Regions from separate parts of the Tersicoccus mangrovi genome, predicted to be linked through region 2. Evidence: predicted binding sites of a transcription regulator. Region 2 holds the regulator's gene; the other holds the start of a gene.
What was found. Region 2 encodes HrcA, which represses chaperone genes, less so after heat shock. Its sites were predicted from a motif close to TTNGCACTCGNNNNNNNCGAGTGCNAA; they were not measured.
Positions count from the first base shown of each region.

Region 1 (19,219 bases), on a different contig from region 2:
AACTGACCCGCACCTCCTCGAACGCCGCATCCGGCCCGCACCGACGGGCCGGGTGCGGCGTTCGTCGTTGTGCGGGTCGTCCCTCGCGCGGCGTTCCTAGGCGGCGGCTTCTCCCTCCACAGGGGGCCGGCTCATCCGTGTTGTCCACCGGAGGAGGGGGCCGCCAGCCGCAGGGCCGCCGTACTGCCTAGCGTGACGGCATGTCCCGCTCCCCCACGCGTGCATCCCCCGATGGTGGCCCGTCGACGCCCGCCGGCCGGATGATCCGTCCGGTGCGGGCGGACCGCTCCCCGCCCCGCCGGTTGGTCCGGCTGCTGCGACGACGACGGCGTCTGCTGATCGCCCTGCTGCTGTGCGGGGCCGCCGGGGTGGCCGTCGACGGCCTGACGCCGGCGTCCGCGCCCACCGTCCCGGTCGTCGTCGTGGCCCGTGACCTCCCCGCCGGTGCCGTTCTCACCGGCGGGGACCTCACCCGCGCCGACTGGCCACCCGGAGCGGTCCCCGACGGCGCGGTCGCGGCCACCGAGACCGTGACCGGCGGAAGGCTCGGTGCTCCGCTGCGCCGCGGGTCGCCGGTCACCGATGCCGCTCTGCTCGGTCCGGGACTGCTGACGGGCTCGCCCCCGGGTCAGTCGGCCGTGCCCCTGCGGGTGTCGGACCCGACCGTGCTGCGCGTCCTCCGTCCGGGCGACCGGGTGGATGTCGTCCTGGCGGCGCGGCAGGACGCGGCGACCGCCGACGGCTCCGGTTCGTCGCCCGCACGCACGCTGGCCCGGTCGGTCACCGTGCTGTGGACGTCGGGCGCCTCGGCGGCGGCGACCACGGGCACGGGGGTGTGGCCGACGGCGAACGAGGATGCACCGCTCGCGGTCGTGGGGGTCCCCCGGGCTGTCGCGGCCGAGCTCGCCGGGTCGACGAGCGGGACGACGACGGTGGGGCTCGTCATTGTGGAGCCCGGGCGGTGAGGCGGCCATGAGGGTCACCGCGCCGATCGGGGGCGTGTCCGGCGGCGGTCATCGCGGTGCGGTGGTGGCCGGGATCAGCCCCAGTGCGGTGGGCGCTGCTCCCGCAGCCACCGGTCGTGCTCGGGTGCGGTCTCGTCCCCGCGACCGCCCCATCCGTGCGGGTCGTCCTCGGCGGCGAGGATACGGTCGAGCCGCAGGGCCGAGACGGACGGCGCGGAGGGACGCGGGGTGTCCTCGGCGTCGGCCGGGTCGGGTGCCGCCCCGCGATCGGCGCCCGAGCCCGCGGCTGTCGCATCGGTGGAGGCGGCGCAGCTCTGGTCGATGGCCGTGTCGGTGCCGGTGCCGGTTCCGGTATCGGCGGCGTCGGGCACGACCTCGTCAGACCGCTGCTGCCCGCTCGCGTCCAGTCCCGTCGCCCCGGCCCCTAGCGCCCCGGACACGGTCGCAGCCGGCCCATCCAGCACGGTCGCAGCCGGCCGGCCCGTGGCAGACGGGCCGCTCCTGGCAGTCTGGTCGGCCGGGGGTGTGGCCGCGGCCGTGTGGGTCGGCCGGGAGTCAGCCCTGCGGTGCGCCATCGTCGTCACGGCTGCGCGAGGCGCCCGCGTCGCTCCCGGTCGGCGACGGAGCGCCGATCGTCTCGGCCCGCTCCGCCCGCGAGGAGGCCGCGTCCTGCGCGCCCTGGCCCGTGCCCCGGCTCGCGTCGTCGTCGATCGTCTCGACGTCGGACCCGTCCGGGCGGCGGTCGAGGTCCTGCGCCTCCGCGTCAGCGGACTCGTCGACGGGCTCCCGCGCCGGGGCGTCGGTCAGGAAGGCGGGCGCGTCGGCGCTGAGGAATCCGGCGACCCGGTCGGCGAGTCCCTCGGGGTCGCTGAACACCTCGATCGTCCACAGCGTCAGGTACTTCCAGCCCGAGCGCTCCAGCAGGGCCGGCCGCAGGCGGCTGCGTTCCCGGACCGTGTAGGCGCAGTACCGGTCGGATCCGTCGGTGATCATCGCCGTCGGCTCGACACCGCGGCTCGCGGGCAGCGCGCTGAGGTCGACACCGCCGGTGTGGGCCCGCACCTCCAGCCCGCGGGCGCCGATCCGCTGCGCGAGGTCGGCGATCAGCGGCGACGGCGCCACCTCGGACTGCTCGGGCACCCGACCGGTGGCCAGCGCCGTGATCCGCCCGCCGTCCGCGACGGAACCGCCGAGGATGCTCTCCCCCGGCTCCTCGAGCGGCTGCAGACCGCGTTCGAGCAGCTCGTGGTAGTCGAGCGCGCCCTCGCGCAGCTTCATCTTGTCCAGGTCGTCCGGGTGGAGGCACGTGAGGACGTGCAGGTGGTGGCGGGCCCGGGTGGTCGCCATCGCGAAGAGCCGACGCCCGTCCTCACCGGAGAGTTCGCCGAGCGTGTGCAGCACCCGGCCGTGCGGGGTCCGGCCGTAGCCGAGCGAGAGGATGATCCGGTCGCGGACGACGCCCGCGGCACGGTCCAGGTCGACCACGCGGAAGGCGTCGGGACCGGAGGCGAAGAACTCGGCGCGCGCGGGGTTCTCGGACACGGCGTCCCGGACGGCGTCGGCGATCCGCCCGGCGTGGCGCCGGTTACCGGCGATGACGGCGAGGGACTGGGCCGGCCGCGTGGAGGCGTGCCGCATCACGAGGTCGACGACGCGTCGCACCTCGGCGTCCGTCGACTCCACGTCGCCGTCGCTGGTGGGCAGGCCGGTGCCGTCGGGCAGGTACTCGACGACGAGGCCACCGACGCGGCCCGGCGGCGGCGAGAGCCACTGCAGCCTGCCGTCGTAGAACTGGTCGTTCAGCTGCGCGGTCAACCCGTCGTCGACCTGGCGGTAGACCATCGTGAGCCGCCGCTCGGGCAGCACCTCGGCCAGCGCCGTCAGGGCGCTCAGGATGTGCGGGTCCGCGCTCGAGGATGAGACCCCGGCGTCGACCGTGAACGCGGTGACCGCGTCGAGGTGCTGGTCGCCCAGGGCGATGACCTGCCGGGACCGGGCGATCGCGGGCAGCGCCGCGGGCAGGGAGGTGGATTCGGCGTCGAGCAGGACCACCGCGTCGAAGCGGGTGCCGACGGGCACGCCACCGGGCAGGTCGAAGGGACTCGCCGTGACCACCGGCGTCAGCGGCAGCACGAGGTCCGGTGTGCGGAGGAAGTACCCGGCGGCCGTGATGGTCCCCGACTTGAGGGCGTCCTTGAGCGCCTGCGCCTGTCCGGGCGAGGCCTGCAGCGCGGTCCGCCACGCGTGGGCGAGGATCGTCTGCAGCCGGGCCGGCCCGGCCGCGATGTGCGCCTCGTCGGCGAGCCGGTACTCGGCCTCGACGGTGCGCAGGGTCTGGCCGCTGGCCATCGCCAGGAAGTCGTCGCCGCTGATCATGGCCTCGAGCGCGGACTGCCACCAGGTCAGCTCGAGCTCGGCGGCCACGGCGTCGGCGCCGACCTCACGGCGGGCGAGATCCTCGAGCAGTTCGTCGATGCCCTGTTCGCGCATCGACTCGAGCAGCATGGTCCGCTCGGGCAGGGTCGCCAGCGTCTCCTCGTCGGCGACGAGGGCGTCGAGCGTGCGCTGCAGGTCGTCGCCCTCGCGGGTGCGCAGACCGGTCTCCGAGGTGACGGGCAGCACCTCGTCGAGCTGGTCCAGCAGCGCGGCGAGCGCGTCGTACTGCCGGGCGATCTCGGGCAGCCCGCCGGGGATGCGCGGGTGGCGCTGCGTGCGGGCGATGGCCGTCCACTGCCGGCGCTGGCCCTCGACCCCCACGAGCGAGCGGTGGAGGTCGGCGATGTGCACGCCGGGGCGGATGTACTCCTTGGCGACGCGGCGCAGCCGGGACCGCTGCACCGAGTTCATCTCGATGCCCCGTTCACGGCGCCACGGATTGGTCGCGGTCGCGGCGATGAGGTCCTTGACGGGCCGGTCGAAGATGTCCGGGTTGAACCGGTCCAGGGTGTCGCGCACCGCGAGCAGCAGCTGAAGCCGCTCGCCCCAGTCGTTCGCGCTGTCTCCCAGCGCGATCTCCGAGGTGGTCGCGAGCTCGTCGAGGCGACGGCGCAGGGAGGGAAGCTGCTCGGCGGCCTGCTGTGCCAGCCGGTGCGCGTCCGCGGTCTGCTGCCGGTTCATCAGGCGTGCGCCGAACCACGGACTGACCGAGGCCGCGCGGGAGAAGCTGCCGAGCTCGGCGGCCCGGCGCAGGCGGTCGGCCAGGTCGGTGCGGTCGAGCATCGCGTCGAGGACGCTGCGCTTGAGCCGCACCTGGGTGGCCGGCGCGGGATCGGTGGCCATCAGCGTCGCGAGGGCCTGCATGGCCTGATAGGGCGAGCAGTGCCACCGGTCGCGGACCTGGTGGAGAGAGCGGACGTGCTCGGCGAGCCGGTCGCGGTGGCGGCGCAGGGTGTCGTGCACGCGATCCACGTCGGGCGGGACGGCCTTCTCGTTGCGGACGATGGCCCGCACGAGGGCCGAGCGCAGCGTCGCGGACTCGGCGGCGTCCTCGAGCGGCAGCACCGTCGACCCGAGGTTCACCTCCTCCATCCGGGCGGTGAACTGCCGCAGGCTCGAGCGACGTTCGGCGGTGACGAGCACGGTCTTGCCCTGGGCGGTCAGGGTCGCGACGGCGTTGACCGCGGTCTGCGTCTGGCCGCTGCCCGGGGGCGTGCTCACGGCAAGCGACCGTCCGGCTCGGACGAGGTCGAGCACCTCCTGCTGCGAGGAGTCCGCGTCGAGGACGAGGAACTCCTGGGCCGGATCGCGCTCGTCCAGCGGCGGGTACGCGTGGCGGTCCCCGCCCGTCAGCGGACGGCCCGAGACGAGCGCGCCGATCACGGGGTGCCGCGGATCCAGGCCGTGCAGCCGTTCGGACAGGTCCGCCAGGGTCGTGGCGAGCAGGCGGTACTCGACCGTGAGGTCGGGGATCCCGGCACCGAGCTGGCGCAGCTGCTCGAGCACCGGCTGCGGGTCGAACCGGCCGGTCGCGGTCGCGGCGGCCAGCAGGTCCTGCTCCTCGATCCGCACGTCGTACTCGCGGCGCACGTGCCGCAGCAGAGCCGGGTTGACGCGCGCCTGGCCGGTCAGCTGGATCTCGTGGTCGTCCGAGCCGGGTCGGACGGCCAGCTCCATGCGCGCCATCAGGACGGGAGCGTGCAGGCGGCCGCGGGTACCGGCGCCCCACGAGGTGAACGTGGCGGTGCCGAAGACGAGCCAGGCCGCGTCGATGCCGTGCTCGGCGGAGAGCTCCTGGATGCGGGCGCGCAGGGACCGGGCGGCGGCCGCGGCGCGAGCGCTGTGGTCGGGGTCGCGCAGCAGGGTGGTCAGCCGGGTGCGCCGGCCCGAGAGCAGCTGCGCCATGCCCGACGGGTGCGCGTGGGTCAGGTCGATGACGGCGCGCGGGCCGGACGGCAGGTTGAGCAGGGTGTCGACCCCGCTGTATCCGTCGAGGTCCTGGAGCCAGTCCGCCAGGTCCTCGTCCGTCGGCGGCTCAGCCGGAGCCGCGGGGGGTTCGGTGGTCGCCGACGCGGTGGTGGACTGCCCGTCCTCGTCGTTGCCGGAGGCGTCGCTCACGTCCTGCCGGGTCTGGCCCGCGGAGACGCGCGTGGACCCGGCGGCGCGGAGCCCCGAGCCGTCCGCTCCGTCGGTCGGGGCCGCAGGGAGCCCGCCGGCCGTTCCGGGCACGACGACGCCGTCCGCGTCGGCGGTGGGTGCCGTGTCGTCGCGGGACGACTCGGGGCGCACCGGTCGTCGGGAGGAGCTGTCGGACATGGGGTCGAGCCTATCGGTCGTGCGGCGCGCCGAGGCGGAGGACGGCGTCCACGGCGCCATTGCGCGTCACCCGAGCGCGATCGGTTCGCCCGGGGCTCACTCCCACTCGATGGTTCCCGGGGGCTTGCTCGTGACGTCGAGAACCACCCGGTTGACGCCGTCCACCTCGTTGGTGATGCGGTTGGAGATCCGGGCGACGAGGTCGTACGGCAGCCGCGACCAGTCCGCGGTCATGGCGTCCTCGCTCGAGACCGGGCGCAGGACGATCGGGTGCCCGTAGGTGCGGCCGTCGCCCTGGACGCCGACGCTGCGCACGTCGGCGAGCAGCACGACGGGCATCTGCCAGACCTCGGCGTCCAGGCCGGCGCCGGTCAGCTCCTCGCGGGCGATGGCATCGGCCCGCCGCAGCAGGGCGAGCCGCTCACCGGTGACCTCCCCGATGATCCGGATGCCGAGGCCCGGTCCGGGGAACGGCTGCCGTCCGACGATCTCGGCGGGCAGGCCCAGCTGGGCGCCGACCGCACGGACCTCGTCCTTGAAGAGGGTGCGCAGCGGCTCGATCAGCTCGAACTCGACGTCCTCGGGCAGCCCCCCGACGTTGTGGTGGCTCTTGATCGTGGCGGCGCCCTCGCCGCCGCCGGACTCGACGACATCGGGGTACAGGGTGCCCTGGACGAGGAACCGGACCCGCTCACCGGTAGCCGACGCCTCGGTGAGGATGGCCTGCTCGGCGGCCTCGAAGGCGCGGATGAACTCGCGGCCGATGATCTTGCGCTTGGTCTCCGGGTCGGTGACGCCGGCGAGGGCGCCGAGGAACCGGTCCGCCTCGCGCGCGACGTACAGCTTGACCCCGGTGGCGGCGACGAAGTCACGCTCGACCTGCTCGGCCTCGCCCTCCCGCAGCAGCCCGTGGTCGACGAAGACGCAGGTGAGCTGGTCGCCGATCGCGCGCTGGACGAGGGCGGCCGCGACCGCGGAGTCGACGCCCCCGGAGAGGCCGCAGATCACCCGGTCCGAGCCGACCTGCTCACGGATGCGCTCGACCTGCTCCTCGATGACGTTGCTCGTGGTCCAGTCCTTGGCGAGCCCGGCACCACGGAAGAGGAAGTTCTCGAGCACGGCCTGGCCGTGGGCGGAGTGGCGCACCTCGGGGTGCCACTGCACGCCGTAGAGGCGGCGGTTCTCGTCGGCGAAGGCCGCGACCGGGGCGCCGGCGGAACTGGCGAGCACCTCGAAGCCCTCGGGGGCGCGCTGCACGCTGTCGCCGTGACTCATCCAGGCGGTCTGCGCGTCGGGAACGCCCTCGAGCAGGGACCGGCTGCCGCCGTCGGCGGTGACCACCGTGGACCCGTACTCGCGCAGACCTGTGCGGGCCACCTCGCCGCCGAGTGCCTGGGTCATCGCCTGGAAGCCGTAGCAGATCCCGAGGACGGGGACCCCGGCGTCGAACAGGTCGGCCTGCACGCTGGGCGCGCCGTCGGCGTACACGCTCGCCGGTCCACCGGAGAGGATCAGTGCCGACGGGTTCTTCGCGAGGATCTGCTCAGTGCTCAGCGTGTGCGGCACGATCTCGGAGTAGACGTTCGCGTCGCGCACCCGGCGCGCGATCAGCTGGGCGTACTGCGCGCCGTAGTCCACGACGAGGACCGGGCGCTGCTCCAGCGGGGAGGAATCGGCGGGGGTAGTCACGCTCCAAGGGTAGTGGGCGGCCCGCCGCCGCCCCCAATCGCCCCGGTCACCGAGGGCGGACGCTCCTCCGCTCCCCCGGGGCCGCCGTCAGTAGCGGCGCACGGCCTTCGGATTGGCGACGAGCTCCTGCTCGGCCTCGCGGTGGATCCTGCGCTCCATCACGAACGACAGCCCGGGGATGACGCCGCCGAGCGCGATGAGGATGAACCGGGTGAACGGCCAGCGCATGAGCGACCAGAGCCGGAAATCGGAGATCAGGTAGATCACGTACAGCCAACCGTGCACGATGAGCACGCCCGTGGACAGATTGAGCCCGCCGGTGAGGTTGTCGGCCGCGATCATGTTCAGCCCGAGGGGGACGGTCGCGTTGGTGGCGGCGTCGGTGCCGCCGGCGATCAGGTCGTACCCGGCGCCGTAGCGGACCACCATCTCGATGCACAGCAGGATGAGGAAGGTACCGGTGAGGTACGCCATCACCCGGTAGAAGCCGAGCGCGGAGCGGATCTGGGCGCCGGTGCCGCCGAAGCGACGCCGTGCGGGACGGGTGGCCGCCCCGGCGGGGCGGCGCTGCGCCGGTCCGCCGGCCTCGCCCGTCCGGGCAGGGGCCGCGGACGCCGTCGTCGACTGGGGGTTGCTCTCTGTCACCGTCACACCTCGTTGGAGTTCCCCGCGAGGGGAACGCTGTTGCTGTCCTGCCGATTCTTCCCGGCCAGGCTGGATGGAACCCGAGTGGAGCCCGTCACGCCGTCGGGCGTGGCCGGCGCGGCACCGGCGTCGGGGTGGTCACCGGGGTGGTTCCCGTGAGCCGCGTCGTGGTCGGCGGGGTCCTCAGGGTCGTCGCCGTCGTCGTAGGCGTCCTCGTCGAGATCCTCGCCGTCCGCCTCGAGCCGGCGCTGATGGTCGTCCGCGACGAGCCGCCACCACAGGTAGATGGCGAAGCCGGCGAACACGACCCACTCGACCGCGTAGAAGATGTTCAGCCAGTTCACCGACGTGCCGGTGGGCTGAGCCGTGGTGACGATGGGACGCATCGTCGCTCCCGACGCCCGTGCGCCGACCTCGGTACCGCCCCGTGTCTCCGTGTCCGCCGTGACGAAGCCGGACCACATGGGCCGCTGCCACCGGTTGACCAGCTGCGCGGTCGCGAGGGCGCCGACCTGGTCCGACGGGCCGGTGGTGCCGGACGCCGGCGCTTCGGTGGGCAGCAGGCGGCCGGTGATCGCGACGGTGCCGGACGGCGTCGAGCCCGCGGTGGCCGGGTCGGCCACCCAGCCGCGCGCCACCGGGATGACCGCGGCGGCACCCTTCCAGTCGCTGACGGCCGGTGCGCCCTGCACCTCGAACGGCTCCACGACCCAGTAGCCGCGGTCCCCGTTGCTCAGCCGACCGGTGACGAACACGCGTGCGCCGGGCAGATAGCGCCCGGTCAGGCTCACCCGGTGGTCCACCTCCGTGGTCAGCAGTTCCCGCCCGGCCGGGGCGACGGAGAGGAGCGGCCGCACCTGCTCGGTCTGCGCGGGTGGCGGCGCCCCGGACTCGCTGGACCGGGAGAACTGCCACTGGCTGAGCAGGACGAACACGGTGGAGACCGCCAGCGCGAGCAGGAGAGCCGCGATCCACCGCGGCTTCAGGGCGGTCCGAAGCACGGATCAACCCTAGCTGGCCGCCGTCACCGGACCCAACCGGCGCCCGCTCGCCCCGGGTTGGAACGGCCGCCCGGGTGCGGGCGATCGGGGGGTCGGCTCAGGCCGCACGGCAACCCCTCCGGGGTCGCTCAGACCTCGGGAGGGAACCAGAACGTGGAGTTGACCAACTCGGCGATCACCTCGGGGTCGTACGCCCGGCGCAGGGACTCCCGGACGTTGGGCTGCGCCATGGACCGGGCGATGCCGGCGAGCACCTCGAGGTGCAGGCTGAGCGAGCCGGCGGGCGTGCCGAGCAGCAGGATGATGTCCGCCGGGCCGTCGGCCGAGCCGAAGTCGACCCGCTGCCCGAACGTCGTGATGCCGACCGCGAGGCTGGCCTGCGTGACCGCCTCGCTGCGGGCGTGCGGGAGCCCGACGCCGCCGGGCAGCCCGGTGGCCATCTGGTGCTCCCGCGCGCCCACGGCGGCGGTGAATGCGTCCCGGTCGGTGACCCGGCCGGCGGCGACGAGCAGGTCCGTCAGCTGGCCGACGGCGTCGGCCCGGTCGACGGCCGAGAGGTCGAGCAGCACGAGGTCCGCGCGCGTGAGCCCCTCGTCGTAGAGGCGCAGCGTGTCGAGCTCGGCAGGCGTCGGACGGATGTCCGGCTGCTCCTGTCCGGGCTCGCTCACGGTCGTCGTCCCGCCGGTCGGGTCATCGGGTCAGTTCGCCGAGACGATGTCCGCGACCCGGATGCGCTCGGCGTCGGCCGTCGCGTCGTCCGGCTGCTCCTGGCTGATCCGCTCGGCCTTGACGCGGGCCAGGTACACCTCGACCTCGTGGTCGCGCTGCTCGGGCGTCCAGCCCAGCGGCCCGGCCATCAGATCGGCGACGACGGGGGCGGCGGAGTCGCCGCGGTCCCACGCCTCGATCGAGATGCGGGTGCGGCGGGTCAGCACGTCCTCGACGTGCCGGGCGCCCTCGTGGGTCACCGCGTACACGACCTCGGCGGCCAGGTAGTCGTCCGCGCCGGGCAGCGGCTCCCCGAGCTCGGGATTCTCGGCGATCATCGCCAGCAGGTGCCGCGACATCGAACCGTAGCGCTGCAGGAGGTGCTCGACGCGGGCCACGTGCACGCCCGAGAGCTCGGAGGTGCGGCCGCGCCGGTTCCACGCGGCCTGGTAGCCGTCGGCGCCGAGCAGGGTGATCGTCTCGGTGACGCTCTCGGGCACCCGCTCGTCGAGCGCGCGCACGGCCTCGTCGACGGCGTCCTTGCCCATCACGCGGTACGTGGTCCACTTGCCGCCGGCGACGACGACGAGGCCGGGCACGGGGTGCGCGACGACGTGCTCGCGGGAGAGCTTGGCGGTCGAGTCGCTCTCGCCGGCCAGCAGCGGCCGCAGCCCGGCGTACACGCCCTCGACGTCCTCCCGGGTCAGCGGGCGGACGAGCACCTTGTTGACGTGCTCGAGGATGTAGTCGATGTCGGCGCTGGTCGCGGCGGGGTGCGCCTTGTCCAGGTTCCAGTCGGTGTCGGTGGTGCCGATGATCCAGTGCCGGCCCCACGGGATGACGAAGAGCACGGACTTCTCGGTGCGCAGGATCAGGCCCACGGTCGACTGGAAGCGGTCGCGCGGGACGACGAGGTGCACGCCCTTGGAGGCGCGGACCTTCATCTGGCCGCGGTCGGTGACGAGGGCCTGGGTGTCGTCCGTCCACACGCCCGTGGCGTTGATGACCTGCTTGGCGCGGACGTCGTACACCTCGCCGCTCTCGTGGTCCTTCACCTTGGCGCCGACGACGCGCTCGCCCTCGCGCAGGAAGTCGATCACGCTGGTCCGGTTGACCACCTTGGCGCCGTAGTGCGCGGCGGTGCGGATGATGTTGGTGACCATCCGCGCGTCGTCGACCTGGCCGTCGTAGTACCGGATCGAGCCGACCATGGCGTCCTGCTTCAGGCTCGGCGCCGCCCGCAGGGTGGCCCGGCGGGAGAGGTGCTTGTGGATCGGCAGGCCGCGGCCGTGCGAACCGGAGACGCTCATCGCGTCGTACAGCGCGATGCCGGCGCCCACGTAGGGGCGCTCGATGAACCGCTGGTGCAGGGGGTAGAGGAACGGCACGGGCCGCACCAGGTGGGGGGCGATGCGGGTCAGCAGCAGCCCGCGCTCCTTGAGGGCCTCGTTGACGAGGGCGAAGTCGAGCATCTCCAGGTAGCGCAGGCCGCCGTGGATCAGCTTGGACGAACGCGATGAGGTGCCCGAGGCCCAGTCGCGCGCCTCGACCAGCCCGACGTCGAGTCCGCGGGTGACCGCGTCCAGGGCGGCACCGGCGCCGACCACGCCTCCCCCGACCACCAGGATGTCCAGTTCCTGGTGCTGCTCGGTCGTGGACTTGAGCGCCGCCACCGCGTGGTCGCGGTACTGCGGGCTCAGGTCGCCGCTCGCCTCGGTGAAGTCAGCCATGGTCGTCCTCGTCCTTCCGTGGGGATTGCCGTCTGACTCCATTCTGTCCCCATCGGAACCGCCACCGCGAGCCCGTCCGCTCTCAGCCGACCGTGGGGACGGGCGCCACGACGACGTCGCAGCGCTGGAACTCCTTCAGGTCCGAGTAGCCGGTGGTGGCCATGGTCCGCCGCAGCGCTCCCATGAGGTTCGACGAGCCATCCGAGTGCCGGGCCGGTCCGTGCAGGATCTCCTCCATGGGCCCGACGATGTCCAGGTGCACCCGCTCACCGCGCGGCAGTTCCGCGTGGTGCGCCTCGGGGCCCCAGTGCCAGCCGGCGCCCGGCGCCTCCTCGGCCCGGGCGAGGGTGCTGCCGAGCATGACGGCGTCGGCGCCCATCGCGATGGCCTTGACGATGTCCCCGCTCGTGCCCAGGCCCCCGTCGGCGATGACGTGCACGTACCGGCCGCCGGACTCGTCGAGGTAGTCCTTGCGGGCGGCGGCCACGTCCGCGATGGCGGTCGCCATCGGCGCGTGGATGCCCAGCGCCCGGCGGGTGGTGGCGCTGGCGCCGCCGCCGAAGCCGACGAGGACCCCGGCCGCGCCCGTGCGCATCAGGTGCAGGGCCGGCGTGTAGCCCGCGGCACCGCCGACGATGACCGGCACGTCGAGTTCGTAGATGAACTGCTTGAGGTTCAGCGGCTCGCGGCTGGTCGAGACGTGCTCGGCCGAGACCGTGGTGCCGCGGATGACGAAGATGTCGACGCCGGCGTCGACGACGGTGCGGTAGAAGTCCTGCGTGCGCTGCGGCGTCAGGGAGCCGGCCACCGTGACCCCGGCCCGGCGGATCTCCGCGAGCCGGGACGCGATCAGCTCGGCCTGGATGGGCGCGGCGTAGAGCTCCTGCATCCGGCGGATGGTGGCCGGGTTGGACCGGCCACCGCGAAGCTCGGCGATCTCGGCGAGCACCGGCTGCGGGTCCTCGTACCGGGTCCACAGGCCCTCGAGGTTGAGCACCCCGAGGCCGCCGAGCCGGCCCAGCTCGATGGCCGTCGCGGGCGACATGACCGAGTCCATGGGCGCCCCGAGCACCGGGATGTCGAGCGTGTACGCGTCGATCTGCCACGAGAGCGAGACGTCCTGCGGGTCGCGGGTACGGCGGGACGGGACCACCGCCACGTCGTCGAGCGCGTACGCCCGTTGACCGCGTTTGGACAGGCCGATCTCGATCTGGGGATTCACCGGACCACCCTATCGCGCCGCGTCAGCGCGCCGGCCGGGGCCCCGGAGGCCTCACTTGCTGTAGTTCGGCGCCTCGACCGTCATCATGATGTCGTGCGGGTGGGACTCCTTCAGACCCGCCGGGGTGATCCGGACGAACTGACCGCGCGCCTTCAGCTGCGCGACGTCGTGGGCGCCGACGTAGAACATCGTCTGCCGCAGGCCGCCGACGAGCTGGTGGCTGACGGCCGAGAGCGGGCCGCGGTAGGGCACCTGGCCCTCGATGCCCTCGGGGATCAGCTTCTCGTCGTCGGGCACGTCCGCCTGGAAGTAGCGGTCCTTCGAGTACGAGGTGTTCTTGCCGCGCGTCTGCATGGCCCCGAGCGAGCCCATCCCGCGGTACGTCTTGAACTGCTTGCCGTTGACGAACACGAGGTCACCGGGGGCCTCGTCGCAGCCGGCCAGCAGGGAGCCGATCATCACGGTGTCGGCACCGGCGACGAGGGCCTTGCCGATGTCGCCGGAGTACTGCAGGCCGCCGTCGGCGATCAGCGGGACGCCGGCCGGGCGGGTCGCCTTGGCGGACTCGTGGATGGCGGTGATCTGGGGGACGCCGACGCCGGCGACGACGCGGGTGGTGCAGATGGAGCCCGGCCCGACGCCGACCTTGACGGCGTCCGCGCCGGCGTCGACGATGGCCTGCGCACCGGCCCGGGTCGCCGCCTGGCCGCCGATGATGTCGACGTGCGCGGAGGCGGGGTCCTTCTTCAGCCGGGCGATGATGTCGAGCACGCCCTGGCTGTGCCCGTTGGCGGTGTCGACGAACAGGGCGTCCACGCCGGCCTCGACCATGGTCATGGCCCGCTCGTAGCCGTCGCCGAAGAAGCCGACGGCGGCACCGACGCGCAGCCGGCCCTCGTCGTCCTTCGTGGCCAGCGGGTACTCCTCGGCCTTGGTGAAGTCCTTGACGGTGATCAGGCCCTGCAGGATGCCGGCGTCGTCGACGAGCGGGAGCTTCTCGATCTTGTTCTTCGCCAGCAGCGCGTGGGCGTCGTCGCGGCTGATGCCGGGGTGGCCGGTGACCAGCGGCATGGCCGTCATCACCTCGCGCACGGACCGGCTGGCGATCTCGGCGCGGGAGAGGTAGCGGGTGTCGCGGTTGGTGATGATGCCGAGCAGGGTGCCGGCCTCGTCGACGACGGGCAGGCCGGAGACGCGGTAGTACGCGCACAGCCGGTCCAGCTCGAGCAGCGTCGCCTCGGGGCCGATGGTGACGGGCCGGGTGATCATGCCGGATTCGCTGCGCTTGACCCGGTCGACGTGCTCGGCCTGGTCCGCGATCGAGAGGTTCCGGTGGATGACGCCGAGGCCGCCCTGGCGGGCCATGGCGATCGCCATCCGCGACTCGGTGACCGTGTCCATCGCCGCGGAGAGCAGCGGGGTGGCGACGGTGATGCGGCGGGAGAGCCGGGAGGAGGTGTCCGCCTCGGAGGGGATGACGTCGGTCGCGCCGGGCAGCAGCAGGACGTCGTCGTAGGTCAGGCCGATCAGCCCGAACGGATCGTGCTGGTCCACCGTCTCGTTCTCGTCCGCCATGCTCGCCTTCTCGTGATCGCGTGGGCCGCCGAGGATGACCCGGCTCGGCCCGGACAGGTTGGGGTTTGCCGACCATCCTATGCCGCCGGGCAGGGCCCGGCAGGCGTCGGTGACCGATCTCACCGGCCCCCTTGACGCCCGTCACACGGCGGATCTATCGTCCTTTTTATCAACATTACCGTTGATCAAATGATTCATTGATCGCCGGGCTTGAGCCCAGGTGCCGACGGAGGTGACGGCGATGCCGCGACGCGAGGCGGAGCATGCCACCGAGGCCTGGCTGGACCAGGCCTTCCTGGCGCTGGCCGACCCGGTCCGCCGCGCCATCGTCGCCCGCCTCAGCCGTGGTCCGGCCACGGTGAACGACCTGGCCGAGCCGCATCCCATCACCAAGCAGGCCGTCTCCCGGCACATCGGCGTCCTCGAGCACGCCGGACTGGTCAGCCGCACCCGCGACGCGCAGCGCCGCCCGGTGCACCTGGAACCGGAACGCCTCGAGCGCCTCACCGCATGGATCGACCGCTACCGGCTGGTCCACGAGACGCGGTATCGAGCCCTCGACGAGGTGCTCGACGCCGCACCCGAGCCGGAGGACGCTCCCCCGGCACCCCACCGCTCACCCGAGGAGTGATCATGAGCAACGCCCTGACCGTCGAGGCCCCCGAGGGTCTGCCCTTCATCGACACCACCCGGGAGTTCGACGCCCCCGTGGCCGCCGTCTTCCGCGCCCACGCCGACCCCGCGCTCGTCGCGCGGTGGATGGGCCCGCACGGCTACACCATGGACGTCGGAGCCTGGGACTTCCGCAGCGGCGGCGCGTGGAGCTTCGTGCATCGCAATCCCGCCGGCGAGACGTTCGGCTTCCGCGGGACGTTCCACACGGTGCGCGAGAACGAGTTCGCCGTCCAGACCTTCGAGTTCGAGGGGGTGCCCGACGTCGTGAGCATCGAGTCGATGACGTTCGAAGCGCTCCCGGCGGAGCCGGGAGGAGATGAGCCGGACGGAGCGGGCCGATGCCGGCTGCGTGGCCACGCTGTCTACCCCAGCGTGGAAGCGCGGGACGGGATGCTCGCCTCCGGCATGGAGACCGGCATGCGCGAGGGCTACGACCGGCTCGAGGAACTGGTCGTGGACACGGAGGCGTCCTCGGCCTGACCGTCCGCCGGGCGCGGTCGCGCCGCCGCGGCACGGAAAGGCCCCGGCGCGGGCCCGCACACGACGAGGCCCCGCGGACCGAACGGTCCGCGGGGCCTCGTGCGACGAACTCAGCCCGAGTCAGGCCTCAGCTCAGTGCTGGTGCCCGTCCTCGTCGTCCTCCGGCTTGTCCACCACGAGGGTCTCGGTGGTGAGCACGAGGGAGGCGATCGAGGCCGCGTTCTGCAGCGCCGAGCGGGTGACCTTGACCGGGTCGATGACGCCGGCGGCCAGCAGGTTGCCGTACTCGCCGGTCGCGGCGTTGAAGCCCTCGCCCGGGTTCAGCTCGCCGACCCGCGAGACGACGACGTAGCCGTCGTGCCCGGCGTTCTCGGCGATCCAGCGCAGCGGCTGGGCCACGGCGCGGCGGACCAGGCCGATCGCGGTCGCGGCGTCACCCTCGAGCTTCTGCACGGTCGGGTCCTCGTCGAGGGCCTTCGCGGCGTGGATGAGGGCGGTGCCGCCACCGGCGACGATGCCCTCCTCCAGGGCGGCACGCGTCGAGGAGATCGCGTCCTCGATGCGGTGCTTCTTCTCCTTCAGCTCCACCTCGGTGGCGGCGCCGACCTTGATCACGGAGATACCACCGGCCAGCTTGGCGAGACGCTCCTGCAGCTTCTCGCGATCCCAGTCGGAGTCGGTCCGCTCGATCTCGGAACGGATCTGCGCGACGCGACCGGCGACGTCGTCGCTCGAGCCGGCGCCGTCGACGATGGTCGTGTTGTCCTTCGTCACGGTGATCCGGCGGGCGGTGCCGAGCACCTCGAGGCCGACCTGGTCCAGCTTCAGGCCGAGGTCCGGGGACACGACCTGCGCGCCCGTGAGGGTCGCGATGTCCTGGAGCATGGCCTTGCGGCGGTCACCGAAGCCCGGCGCCTTGACGGCGACGACGTTCAGGGTGCCGCGGATCTTGTTCACCACGAGGGTGGACAGGGCCTCGCCCTCGATGTCCTCCGCGATGATGAACAGCGGCTTCGACGAACCGAGGGCCTTCTCCAGCAGCGGCAGGAACTCCGCCAGGTTGGAGATCTTGCCCTGGTTGATCAGGATCAGCGCGTCCTCGAGGACAGCCTCCTGCCGGTCCGCGTCGGTGACGAAGTACGGGGACAGGTAGCCCTTGTCGAACTGCATGCCCTCGGTCACGACCAGCTCGGTCTGCGTCGTCGAGGACTCCTCGACGGTGATGACGCCGTCCTTGCCGACCTTCTCGAACGCCTCGGCGAGCAGCTCGCCGATCTGCCGGTCCTGCGCGGAGATGGTGGCCACGTGCGCCACCTCGTTGCCCTCGATGTCGCGGGCGTTCTCCTTGAGGCGGTTCGCGACGGCCTCGACGGCCACCTCGATGCCGCGCTTGAGGGCGCCCGGGGCGGCGCCGGCCGCGACGTTGCGCAGGCCCTCCTTGACCAGGGCCTGGGCCAGCACGGTCGCGGTGGTGGTGCCGTCACCGGCGACGTCGTTGGTCTTGGTGGCCACCTCCTTGGCGAGCTGGGCACCCATGTTCTCGTACGGGTCGTCCAGCTCGACCTCACGGGCGATGGTCACGCCGTCGTTCGTGATGGTCGGGGCGCCCCACTTCTTGTCGAGCACGACGTTGCGGCCGCGGGGGCCCAGGGTGACCTTGACGGTGTCGGCGAGCTTGTCGACACCGGCCTCCAGCGCCTTGCGGGCGGCGTCGTTGAACTGCAGTTGCTTGGCCATGCGGCTCTCCTCTCAACGCATGAACACCCCGGCTGCGCACGGACGGCGAGCCGGGGTGTTCACGGGGTGCTTACTTGGTGACGATCGCGAGGACGTCGCGGGCGGAAAGGACCAGGTACTCGGCGCCCCCGGCCTTGACCTCGGTTCCGCCGTACTTCGAGTAGAGGACGACGTCACCCTCGGCGACGTCGACGGGCACGCGGGTGCCGTTGTCGGTCACGCGGCCGGGGCCCACGGCGACGACCTTGCCCTCCTGGGGCTTCTCCTTGGCGGTGTCCGGGATGACCAGGCCGGAAGCGGTGGTCTGCTCGGCTTCGAGCGGCTGGACGACGATGCGATCCTCGAGGGGCTTGATGGAGACCGACACGCGGCACTCTCCTTCGCTAGTGGGCTGATACCTGCGCGAGCCCACGGACGTGGGCGCGCGCGCTGATTCCTGCCCTCGGTCAGATACCGGCCGTCGTCGCGGGTGCCGGCGGCACCGAGCCTGAGGGTCAGCACTCTCACGCGGAGAGTGCCAGAAACGACTCTAGGCAGCCGCTGGCACTCGGTCAAGGCGAGTGCCAGCGATGTGTCCGCCCGCGTCCCCCCGCGTCTCCGTGCTCGATACGCTGGATCGCATGGCCACACCTGATCCCGGTTCCCCGTCGGCCATCGCCCCGCTCCTCACGCCCGCCGGGTGGGAGCTGCTGAACCGGGTGGGCCGCTACGACGAGAAGCAGGCGCTGACGCTGAACGAGTCGCTGCGCCGCGAGGGGTACGCGCCCGAGCTGGTCGCGGCGGTGCTGAGCCAGGCCCGGCTGCGGGCCCGTGCCGCGGACAAGTTCGGCGAGTTCGCCTCCACCATGCTCTTCACGCCCGACGGGCTCGAGCAGGCGACGCGCCTCTCCGTCGCCGCCCTGCACGCCCAGCGGTACGTCACGGCGGACCTGCGGCGGGTCGCAGACCTGGGCTGCGGCATCGGCGCCGACGCCATGGCGCTGGCCGCCCTGGACCGGGAGGTCACCGCCGTCGAGCAGGACGAGACGACCGCCGCCGTGGCGACCCTCAACCTCATGCCGTGGCCGAACGCGCGGGTCGTGCAGGCGGACGCGACGGCCGTGGACCTCACCGACGTCGACGGCGTGTGGCTCGACCCCGCCCGGCGGACCGGGCACACCACCCGTACCGGCGGTGCGTCGCGCCGACTGTTCGACCCCGAGTCCTTCTCCCCGCCGTTCTCGTTCGTCGAGTCCCTCGCCGCGGCCGGCACCCCGGTGGGCGTCAAGCTCGGTCCGGGACTGGCGCACGAGTCCGTCCCCGCCGAGGCCGAGGCCCAGTGGGTCAGCGTCGACGGTGGGGTGGCCGAGGTGGCCCTCTGGTTCGGGCCGCTGCGCCGCGACGGCGTCGCCCGTGCCGCCGTCGTGCTGCCCGCCCACGGCGCCCCCGCCGAGCTGACCAGTCCGGAGCCGTTCGCCCCCGACGCGTTCGACGGTGAGGTGGGCCCGGTCGGGCGGTACGTGATCGAGCCCGACGGCGCCGTCATCCGTGCGGGCCTGGTCACCGATCTGGCGCGGCGTCTGGGCGCCCACCAGCTCAACGACCAGATCGCCTACCTCAGCGCCGACACCCACGTGCCGACGCCCTTCGCCCGGGCCTACACGGTGCGGGAGGTGCTGCCCTTCCACCTCAAGACCCTGCGCGCCTGGGTGCGGGAGCACCAGGTCGGGACGCTCGAGATCAAGAAGCGCGGCATCGCGCAGACGCCCGAGCAGGTGCGACGCGAACTGGCGCCCAAGGGCCCCGGACGGGCGACGCTGATCCTCACCCGGCTCGGCGCCACGGAGAAGCGCGTCGCGATCGTCGCCGACCCCGTCCCCCGCTGACGGCGTCCGGTCGCGTCCGGTCGGATCTGGTCGGAGGACCGCGCAGCGGCCGGTCCGAAGCGGTCGGAAGGCTGCTGTGAGTGTGCAGGTGCACGACGAATTCGCGAACTCGTTGTCATCATGCGGGGGGACGAGGGGCGTTCGACGCGCCTAGAGTGACCGGGTGCACACCGAG
Region 1 is NZ_JBAJMW010000001.1:178,090-197,308, forward strand. Features, by position in the region: gene cpaB (Flp pilus assembly protein CpaB) at 201-965, shown strand; gene V6N00_RS00880 (hypothetical protein) at 1,040-1,405, opposite strand; gene V6N00_RS00885 (DEAD/DEAH box helicase) at 1,521-5,717, opposite strand; gene guaA (glutamine-hydrolyzing GMP synthase) at 5,814-7,406, opposite strand; gene V6N00_RS00895 (DUF3817 domain-containing protein) at 7,494-8,051, opposite strand; gene V6N00_RS00900 (SURF1 family protein) at 8,054-9,052, opposite strand; gene V6N00_RS00905 (PTS sugar transporter subunit IIA) at 9,181-9,720, opposite strand; gene V6N00_RS00910 (glycerol-3-phosphate dehydrogenase/oxidase) at 9,751-11,490, opposite strand; gene V6N00_RS00915 (GuaB3 family IMP dehydrogenase-related protein) at 11,573-12,712, opposite strand; gene guaB (IMP dehydrogenase) at 12,764-14,287, opposite strand; gene V6N00_RS00925 (ArsR/SmtB family transcription factor) at 14,529-14,918, shown strand; gene V6N00_RS00930 (SRPBCC family protein) at 14,921-15,442, shown strand; gene groL (chaperonin GroEL) at 15,575-17,179, opposite strand; gene groES (co-chaperone GroES) at 17,250-17,546, opposite strand; gene V6N00_RS00945 (class I SAM-dependent methyltransferase) at 17,800-19,044, shown strand; gene V6N00_RS00950 (carbon-nitrogen hydrolase family protein) at 19,208-19,219, shown strand, end outside.
Region 1: the regulator HrcA is predicted to act here: its motif matches at 17,720-17,746, upstream of groES (co-chaperone GroES).

Region 2 (10,350 bases):
TCGAGGCCCTGCTGGACCGCATCGTCGCGGACATCCCCGCGCCGGTCGGCGTCCCCGACGCACCGGCCCGCGCCATGATCTTCGACTCCGTCTACGACTCGTACCGCGGCGTCGTCACCTACGTCCGCGTCGTCGACGGCGCCCTCACCCCGCGGCAGCGGATCCAGATGATGTCGACGCGCGCGAGCCACGAGCTGCTCGAGATCGGCGTCATCTCGCCGGAGCCCAATCCCACGAAGGGCCTCGGGGTCGGCGAGGTCGGCTACCTCATCACCGGCGTGAAGGACGTGCGCCAATCCAAGGTCGGGGACACCGTGACCGATCTGGCCAAGCCGGCGACGGAGTCCCTGGGCGGCTACGAGGACCCCAAGCCCATGGTCTTCTCGGGCCTCTACCCGCTGGACGGCTCCGACTACCCGGACCTGCGCGACGCCCTGGACAAGCTCAAGCTCAACGACGCGGCCCTGGTCTACGAGCCGGAGACGTCGGCGGCCCTGGGCTTCGGCTTCCGCTGCGGCTTCCTCGGCCTCCTGCACCTGGAGATCACTCGCGACCGGCTCGAGCGCGAGTTCAACCTCGACCTCATCTCCACCGCCCCGAACGTCGTCTACGACGTCACCATGGAGGACGGCTCGGAGACGGTGGTCACCAACCCGAGCGAGTTCCCGACGGGCGGCAAGGTCGCCGAGGTGCGCGAGCCGATGGTGTCGGCCACGATCCTCGCCCCGAGCGACTTCGTCGGCGCGATCATGGAGCTGTGCCAGGCCCGTCGCGGCCAGCTCGGCGGCATGGACTACCTCTCGGAGGACCGGGTCGAGCTGCGCTACCGCCTGCCGCTGGCCGAGATCGTGTTCGACTTCTTCGACCAGCTCAAGTCGAAGACCCGCGGCTACGCGTCGCTGGACTGGAAGGCCGACGGCGAAGAGGCGGCCGACCTGGTCAAGGTCGACATCCTCCTGCAGGGCGAGCAGGTCGACGCGTTCAGCGCCATCACCCACCGCGACAAGGCCTACTCCTACGGCGTCATGATGACGGGCAAGCTGCGCGAGCTGATCCCGCGCCAGCAGTTCGAGGTGCCCATCCAGGCCGCCATCGGCTCCCGCATCATCGCCCGCGAGAACATCCGCGCCATCCGCAAGGACGTGCTCGCCAAGTGCTACGGCGGCGACATCACCCGCAAGCGGAAGCTGCTGGAGAAGCAGAAGGAGGGCAAGAAGCGCATGAAGATGGTCGGCCGCGTCGAGGTTCCCCAGGAGGCCTTCATCGCCGCGCTCTCCTCGGACGACAGCGGCGCCGCGAAGGACAAGGCGAAGAAGTAGCCCCGCGATGCCCAGCGCTCTGCCCCTCGCCGACCCGGCTCCGGCCGACGGTCGGCTGCCCGCCACCGTCGCCGACGGCGCCGCGGACCGCACCTTCAGCCTCTACGTCCACATCCCGTTCTGCGCGGTGCGCTGCGGATACTGCGACTTCAACACCTACACCGCGACGGAGCTCGGCGGCGGGGGCAGCCAGGCCGAGTACGCGTCCCGCGCCGTCGCCGAGGTGGACCTCGCGGCCACGGTGCTGGCGGAGGCCCGCATCGGCGATCGGCCCGTGCACACCGTCTTCTTCGGCGGCGGCACCCCGACCCTGCTGCCGGCCGAGGACCTGATCCGCATCGTCGACGCGGCCCGGTCCCGCTGGACCTTCGCCGACGACGTCGAGATCACCACCGAGGCGAACCCGGACTCGGTGACCCCGGAGAGCCTCGCGCGCCTCGCCGCCGCCGGCGTCACCCGCGTCTCGTTCGGCATGCAGTCCGCCGTTCCCCACGTCCTCGCCGTCCTGGACCGCACCCACAACCCGGACAACGTGCCGCAGGCCGTCGCCTGGGCCCGCGAGGCCGGGCTGGACGTGAGCCTGGACCTCATCTACGGCACGCCGGGGGAGAGCCTCGGCGACTGGGAACAGTCCCTCGACGCCGCGCTGGCCTGCGAGCCCGACCACATCTCGGCCTACGCGCTGATCATCGAGGAGGGCACGCGCCTCGCGGCGCGGATCCGCCGCGGCCAGGTGCCCGACGTCGACGACGACGACCACGCCGCCAAGTACGAGCTCGCCGACGCGCGGCTGCGGGCGGCGGGCATGGACTGGTACGAGGTGAGCAACTGGGCCCGCGGCGTCGACCACGCCTGCCGGCACAACGTGGCCTACTGGCGCAGCGGCGACTGGTGGGGGATCGGGCCCGGTGCCCACTCCCACGTCGGCGGCGTGCGCTGGTGGAACGTCAAGCACCCGACGGCGTACGCCGCCCGGCTGGCGGCGGGGGAGTCACCGGCCGCGGGCCGGGAGACGCTCGACCCGTCGACCCGGCACGTCGAGGACGTCATGCTGCGCACCCGGCTGGCCGAGGGCCTGCCGGTGGCGACGCTCGGGGCATCCGGCCGACGTCAGGTCGCGGCGCTGATCGCCGAGGAACTGGTCGAGCCGGCCGCGGCCTTCGCCGGGGCGCTGCGCCTCACGCTGCGCGGTCGCCTGCTCGCGGACGCCGTCGTGCGGCGCCTGCTCGAGGACTGAGCCGCGGCCCCTCCCACCGGGGAGAGACGCTCTCGTCAGCCCCGGATGAGGCGGAGGTTGACCGGGTACCGGTAGGGCTCGCCCCGGTTGGCGTGCACGCCGGCGATCACGGAGAAGGCGGTGACGCCGAGCCACAGCGCGGCCGCGAGGAGCGCGAACACCCAGCCCACGACGGGGATGAGCGCGAGCACGTTGCACAGCACCGCGACGATGGTCGGCGGGACCGTGAAGTTGAGGGCCTCGTGGGATTCCTGCGCGGTGAAGGGGCCGCGTTCGCGGAACACGAGGTAGATGACCAGCGAGGGGACACAGCCGAGGATGCCGCCGAAGTGCGCCATGGTGGCCCACTGCCGGTCCTCGGTCGCCGTCAGAGGCAGGGCGTTGGCCGGGACACCGGTGTAGTCGCCTGCGTGGCCGTGGCTGGCACCGGGGCTCTCCTGCCGGGGGGTCTGCGACACGACTGCCTCTCTGCGGACCGTCCAGGACGGCCCACGCGTTCGGTGACCGGCGCGGCCACGGAGCGGTCCGCGCCGCGACTATTGTACCGGGCACACGGCACCCTCCCGGTCAGGGAACAGCGCTCCGGGACGTGATCCCGGCCGCGTCGAGATCGCCGCGCAGGTCAGCGCCAGGAGGTCGAACCGATACGGTCAGCCCGACACGGTCAGCCCGAGACGGTCAGGAAGTCGATGACCTCCTCGACACGGCCGAGCATCGCCGGTTCGAGGTCGGTGTAGGTGTGCACGGACGCCAGCAGCCGCTGCCACCCGCGCGCGACGTCGATCGGGCCGGCGTGCGGCCAGCCGAGTCCGGCGAGGATGCCGGTCTTCCAGTCCTGCCCGCGGGCGATGACGGGCCACGCGTCGATGCCGAGCACCGCCGGCTTGATCACCTGCCACACGTCGACGTAGGGGTGCCCGACGACGAGGACGTTCGACGCCGCACCCGGCACGCGCAGGGCGTCCTGGGCGATGCGGGACTCCTTGCTGCCCGGCACCAGGTGGTCGACGAGCACCCCGAGCCGGCGCTGCGGGCCGGGCTCGAAATCGCGGATGGCACCGACGAGGTCGTCGATCCCACCAAGCGGCTCGACGACGATGCCCTCCTCGCGCAGGTCGTCGCCCCAGACCTTCTCGACCAGTTCGGCGTCGTGCTTGCCCTCGACCCAGATGCGGCTGGCGCGGGCGACGCGGGCCCGTGTGGTCGCTCCGCGGACGGACCCCGACGCGGTGCGCGCCGGGGCGGCGGGAGCGGCGGCACTGTTCGTTCCGGCGGCGCCGGGTGCGGTGATCTCGACCGGCCGCCCCTCGAGCAGGAAGCCGTGACCGAGCGGGAAGGAGCGGGTGCGCCCGCCACGGCCCTCGAGGACCATGACGATCATCCCCGCGGTGCGCTCGACACGCATCAGTTCCCCGACGAACCCGCTGGCGCCGTCCTCGAGCACGAGACCGCGGCGGGCGGGCACCGCGGGCACGTCCTGCCGGACGCGCCCGGACTGCCGTCCCGTGTTCGCCGTCGTCAGGTCCTGCGGGCCCCAGTCGTAGTCGTGCACGCGTCCTCCTGGCAGCTCGGATCCGGGAGTCGTCGATCCTCCCGGGGCGCCGGGCCGGGCCGGCCGCGGGCGCCTACATGCTAGCAACGGGGCACCCGTACTAGACTTGGCACTTGAGCTTCCCGAGTGCTAACCGTCAGTGCTCGAGTCCGATGCTCGACCTCGATGCTGGTGGTGCGGGGCGGACCCGTGGTCCGGCCGCCGCGGCGGCCAGCGGCACGAGGCCCGTCGAGACCGCCACAGGAGGTGCGGCAGTGAGCGATTCGCGGCGATTGAACGTGCTGCGCGCCATCGTGGAGGACTACGTCCAGTTCCGTGAGCCCGTCGGATCCCGCGCCCTGGTCGACCGGCACCGTCTCGGCGTGTCGTCGGCGACCATCCGCAACGACATGGCGGTGCTCGAGGAGGAGGGGCTCATCGTGGCCCCGCACACGAGCGCCGGCCGGGTGCCCACGGATGCGGGCTACCGGTTGTTCGTCGACCGGATCTCGGACGTCAAGCCACTCTCGCAGGCCGAGCGCCGCGCGATCCAGACCCTGCTCGACGAGGCGAACGACCTCGACGACGTCATGGAGAAGACGGCGCGCCTGCTCGCCCAGCTCACCCACCAGGTCGCCCTGATCCAGTACCCGACGATCGGCGACGCGCGGGTGCGCCACCTCGACGTCGTCGCGCTCGCCGAGGACCGTGCCCTCGTCGTGCTCATCACGAGCAACGGCCACGTCGAGCAGCGGGTCGTCCCGCTCGCGTCGCCGGTCACGGTCGAGGAGCTCGCCGACGCGCGCACCCGGCTGCTCGGTGCGATCGACGCGCGCCCCCTGACCGAGGTGCCGACCCTGCTCGGCCGGCTGCGCGGACCGATCGACGCCGAGACCGGCACCGACGCCCCGGTCGAGCACCCACCGGCCGATCCGCTGCTGGACCGCCTGGCCGCCGCGGTCGTCTCCCTCGTCGGTTTCGCGGGCCAGGACCGCATCGTGATGGCCGGGACGGCGAACCTCGCCCGGGCCACCCGGGACTTCCCGCTGACGATCCTGCCGGTGCTGGAGGCGCTCGAGGAACAGGTCGTGATGCTCCGGTTGTTGTCGGAGATGGGGCAGGACGAGGCCGGCGTGACCGTGCGCATCGGTCACGAGAACCCGTACGAGCCGCTCAGTGAGGCCTCGGTCATCGCCTCGGGCTACGGGCCGGCGGCCGCGTCCCGGCTCGGGGTCGTGGGCCCGACCCGGATGGACTATCCGACCTCCATGGCCGCCGTGCGCGCGGTGGCCCGCTATCTGTCCCGCATTCTCGCGGGTTGACGCTCGCCGTAGGTGCGCAGCACGCGCCCGACGGTGTCGAGAAACGATGTGAAAGGACGTTGTGGCCAGTCATTACGAGGTCCTGGGTGTGTCCCGGGACGCCACCGGCGAAGAGATCAAGAAGGCCTACCGCAAGCTGGCCCGCAAGCTGCACCCCGATGTGAACCCGGGGGACGACGCCGCCGAGGAGTTCAAGAAGGTCAGCCACGCCTACGAGGTGCTCAGCGACCCGCAGAAGCGGCAGATCTACGACACGACCGGCAACGAGAACGGCAGCGCCAACGGCTTCGGCGGCGGCGGAGGGTTCGGTGGCGCCGGCTTCGGCGGGTTCCAGGACATCTTCGACACGTTCTTCGGTGGTGCCGGCGCGGGTGCGGCCGGCCCGACGTCGCGGATGCGGCGCGGCCAGGACGCGCTGATCTCCGTCGGCGTGAGCCTGAAGGACGCGGTGTTCGGCACCAACACGTCGATCGAACTCGAGACCGCCGTCGTGTGCGAGCGATGCTCGGGCTCGTGCTGCGAGCCGGGCACCTCGCCGACCACGTGCGACGTGTGCCACGGCACCGGCCAGATCCAGCGGGCCGTTCGCTCCATCCTCGGCCAGGTCATGACGACGGCCCCGTGCCCCACCTGCCAGGGCTTCGGCACCGTGATCCGCAACCCCTGCAACGAGTGCGCCGGCCAGGGGCGCGTGCGCAGCCGCCGCAGCCTTACCCTCAAGGTCCCCGCCGGCGTCGCGACCGGCACACGCATCCAGCTCGGCGGCCAGGGCGAGGCCGGCGTCGCCGGTGGCCCGCAGGGCGACCTGTACGTCGAGATCCAGGTCGCGAAGGACCCCGCGTTCGTGCGCGACGGCGACGACCTGCACGCCACGCTCCAGCTGCCGATGACGGCGGCCGCGCTCGGCACCGTCATCGACTTCGACACCTTCGACGGGCCGCAGCCCCTGCGGGTCGCGGCCGGCAGCCAGTCCGGCGAGGTCATCACCCTCAAGGGCCTCGGCGTCACGCACCTGCGCTCGGGGGGCCGCGGCGACGTGCGCATCCACCTGCACGTGGAGACGCCGACCCGGCTCGACGACGAGCAGGAGGAACTCCTGCGTCGCCTCGCCGGCCTGCGGCACGAGGAGAAGCCCTCCGCCAGGCCCGCGACGGCCGGCAGCGGCGTGTTCTCCCGCCTGCGGGAGCGCTTCGGCGGCATCTGAGTCGCCGCATCCACCCCGCGGGTGGCCGATTGCGCCCCGGCCCCATGACGTGTCCCTGACCTGACCCCACCGATCCGAGAGCGAGGCCGCCCCGCCATGAGCGCCCCGGTGTTCTACCCGGCGACGGACCTCACCTCAGTGATGCCCGGGGGCCGGTTCCGGCTGGACGGGCCGGAGGGCCGGCACGCCGCGACCGTGCGCCGGATCGGTTCGGGCGAGACGGTCGAGGTGTGCGACGGTTCCGGCCGCCGCCTCACGTGCGTCGTCACCGGCACCGCGAAGGACGCGCTGGAGTTGAGCGTGCGGTCGGTCGTGGTCGAAGCCGCCCCGACGCCGGCGCTGGAACTGGTCCAGGCCCTCGCCAAGCAGGACCGCGACCTGCAGGCCGTCGAGACGGCCACCGAGCTCGGCGTCGACGTGGTCGTGCCGTGGCAGGCGGACCGGTCGATCGTGCGCTGGAAAGCCGACCGGGCGGCGAAGTCCGCGGGCAAGTGGGAGAGCGTGCTGCGCGCCGCGGCCCAGCAGTCCCGGCGCGCGTGGATTCCCCGGCTGGCGGACCTGACCGGCACCCGGGCCCTGGCGGCGCGGATCGCCGCCGGCACGAAGGACGGCAGCCTCGCCGCCGTCGTGCTGCACGAGGACGCGGCGACGCCGTTGAGCGCGGTGCTCGCCGAGATCACCGGCGTTGCCGGTGCTGACGCAGAACCGACCGGGGCGACCGGTGAGGACACCGATGCGGCCGGGACCGAGACCGGTCAGGACGCCGCGGCGTCCACCCTCCGCCGGGTGCTGCTCATCGTCGGACCTGAAGGCGGTATCGGCCCGGACGAACTCGCGGCCCTGACCGACGCCGGTGCCCGACTGGCGGTACTGGGCCCGCACGTGCTGCGCTCGTCGACCGCCGGCCCCGCGGCCCTGGCCCTGGCCTCCGTGCAGCTGGGCCGCTGGTGAGCAGACCGCGCGACCCGAGAGGACCCGCGACGGTCGACGACTCCCGCGCGTCAGCGCATCGTGATGGTCTTGCTGTCCGCCCAGCGCTGGGCGCCCCCGTCCCCGGGCTCGAAGAACGTGACCCGGTAGTTGCCGGGCGGGAGCTGTTGCTCGAGGGCGAAGCTGCCGCCGTTGCTGCTGTCGCTCTGCAGCTTCGACGTGCCGGTGCGGTAGCGGCGGTAGCCGTCCTTGCCGTCGTCGGTCGCCCGGCCGATCTCCCAGCTGACGCGGTGCACCACGCTGGTCACCCGGCCCGCCGCGCGCACCGTGGATCCGGTCACCACCGTGCCGTCCTGCGGGTCGATCACCCAGATCGGCGCGGCCCGCTCGGTCTGCCGGCTCATCGGATCGCCCAAGGTGATCTGCCCGAACGCCCGGTACCCGGTGTGCCCGTCGACGAGGATGATCACCCGGCTCTGCTGGTCCGTGGGGATCAGGCCGGCGTTCGCGGCGGCCCCGGTGGCCGTGTAGACGAGCTGCTGGATGGCCAGCTCCGCCTCCTCGGGGCCGAGCTGGGCGCCGAATGCGTCGGAGGAGACGTCCACCGTGACGGTGTTGTTGTCACCGATCGCGGAGCCGACGCGGGAGGCCGGTTTCCAGGGCGTGTAGTAGTCGGGGTCCAGCGGCCTGGCGGACATCATCGCGGAGACCGCGGTGGAGACCGAGTCGCCCGCGGCCGGCAGCAGGCGGTACTCCCGGAACAGGTAGGTGCCGTCGCTCGTGCCGCCCAGCCAGTAGACCGGCACCTGCGAGGTGCTCGCCACGGACTCGGCGGCCCCGGTCGGCTGGCTCAGGTCCTGGGCGGCCTGCCCGTCGCCGCTCGCGTCGGCGGTGGGGCGTGGCGTGGAGAGGGCGGTGCAGGCGCTCAGGCCCGGCACGAGCAGCACGACGGTGGCGAGAACGGCCAGCACGCGACCGACCATGGAGAGACGGCGCGGCAGGTGGCGGCGAGCCCGGTGCTCGACGGAGGCAGGCCGGGTACGGCGTCGCAGTACGATCGCAGCCACCTCCTGTCGTCGAGCGGTCGTCGACCGTCCGTCCACCGAGCGCGAACACGGGCCGTGCGCGCCCCGCTGCCCAGTCTGGCACGGAGGGCCGTGCCGTAGAATCGACAGTGCTGGAACCCGTGCGTCCGGTGCGCCGGTGCAGTGGACGGCGGACCCGCCGGGACCGGCAGCGGACCGCGACCACCCGCGGGTCGCCCCGATCACCCGACCGATCCGACAGGAGCGACGGCAGGCCACCTCGGCCGCACCCATGAGCGAGTTCACCGCATCCGCAGTCACCAGTCCCGCCGGCCCCGAGTCGCGCACCATCGACTTCGATTCCTCGGAGCAGATGGTCCAGGCGCTCGGCGCCCAGGACGAGGCCCTGCGCATCATCGAGAGCACCTACCCCAGCCTCAACCTGACCGTGCGGGACCACTCCGTGCAGGTCACCGGCCCGGACCCGGCCGCCGTCACCCGAGCCGCCGAGGTGCTGGCCGAGGTCAAGGAGATGGCCGCGGCGCACACCGTGATGTCCGCGCAGACCCTCCGCCAGCTGATGAGCATGCTCGAGACCTCCGCCGAGGCACGTCCCGCCCAGGTCCTCACGCAGAACATCCTCTCCAGCCGTGGCCGCACGATCCGCCCGAAGACGCTGAACCAGAAGCTGTACGTCGACGCGATCGACGCCAACACGGTGATCTTCGGCATCGGCCCGGCCGGTACCGGCAAGACCTACCTGGCCATGGCGAAGGCCGTGCAGGCGCTGCAGAACCGCGAGGTCAACCGGATCATCCTGACCCGTCCCGCCGTCGAGGCGGGGGAGCGGCTCGGCTACCTGCCCGGCACCCTCAGCGACAAGATCGACCCCTACCTGCGTCCGCTGTACGACGCGCTGCACGACATGATGGACCCCGACTCGATCCCGCGCCTGATGGCGGCCGGCACGATCGAGGTCGCCCCGCTGGCGTACATGCGCGGCCGAACCCTCAACGACGCGTTCATCATCCTCGACGAGGCGCAGAACACGACGCCCGAACAGATGAAGATGTTCCTCACGCGCCTGGGCTTCGGCTCGCGCATCGTCGTCACCGGCGACGTCACGCAGGTGGACCTGCCGCAGGGCACCCAGTCCGGCCTGCGCGTCGTCCGGGAGATCCTCGACGGCATCGACGACGTCGCCTTCACGACCCTGGACGCCTCCGACGTCGTTCGGCACCGCCTCGTGGGCGACATCGTCACCGCCTACAGCCGGTGGGACGAGCAGCAGCGGCAGGGGAGCGAGCGCGCACGGGAGCGGCGGGAGCACCGCCGGCACGAGGATCGTGGACGCGCCGACCGGCGGAGCAACGACCGGCGGAGCGACGACCAGCGCAGCTCGGGTGAGCGGGCCGACTCGCAGGAGTCGGCGTCGTGAGCATCGAGATCTCCAACGAGTCGGCGCAGACCGTCGACGAGGACGCGATCCTCGCCCTCGCCCGTCACCTGTTCGATCGGCTGTACCTGCACCCGCAGACGGACCTGTCCATCGTCCTCGTCGACGAGGAGGCCATGGCGGCCCTGCACCAGCAGTGGATGGACGAGCCCGGGGCCACCGACGTCATGTCCTTCCCGATGGACGAGCTCCGGCCCGGCAGCGAGGACGCCCCGTCCGCGGAGGGTCTGCTCGGCGACATCGTCGTGTGCCCGCAGGTCGCCTCGCGGCAGGCGGCCCGCGGCGGCCACAGCGTCGGCGACGAGATCCTCCTGCTCGTCACGCAC
Region 2 is NZ_JBAJMW010000007.1:15,225-25,574, reverse strand. Features, by position in the region: gene lepA (translation elongation factor 4) at 1-1,319, shown strand, start outside; gene hemW (radical SAM family heme chaperone HemW) at 1,327-2,556, shown strand; gene V6N00_RS14065 (DUF4870 domain-containing protein) at 2,592-3,014, opposite strand; gene V6N00_RS14060 (DUF3097 family protein) at 3,221-4,108, opposite strand; gene hrcA (heat-inducible transcriptional repressor HrcA) at 4,363-5,409, shown strand; gene dnaJ (molecular chaperone DnaJ) at 5,471-6,613, shown strand; gene V6N00_RS14045 (16S rRNA (uracil(1498)-N(3))-methyltransferase) at 6,710-7,564, shown strand; gene V6N00_RS14040 (GerMN domain-containing protein) at 7,615-8,610, opposite strand; gene V6N00_RS14035 (PhoH family protein) at 8,861-10,006, shown strand; gene ybeY (rRNA maturation RNase YbeY) at 10,003-10,350, shown strand, end outside.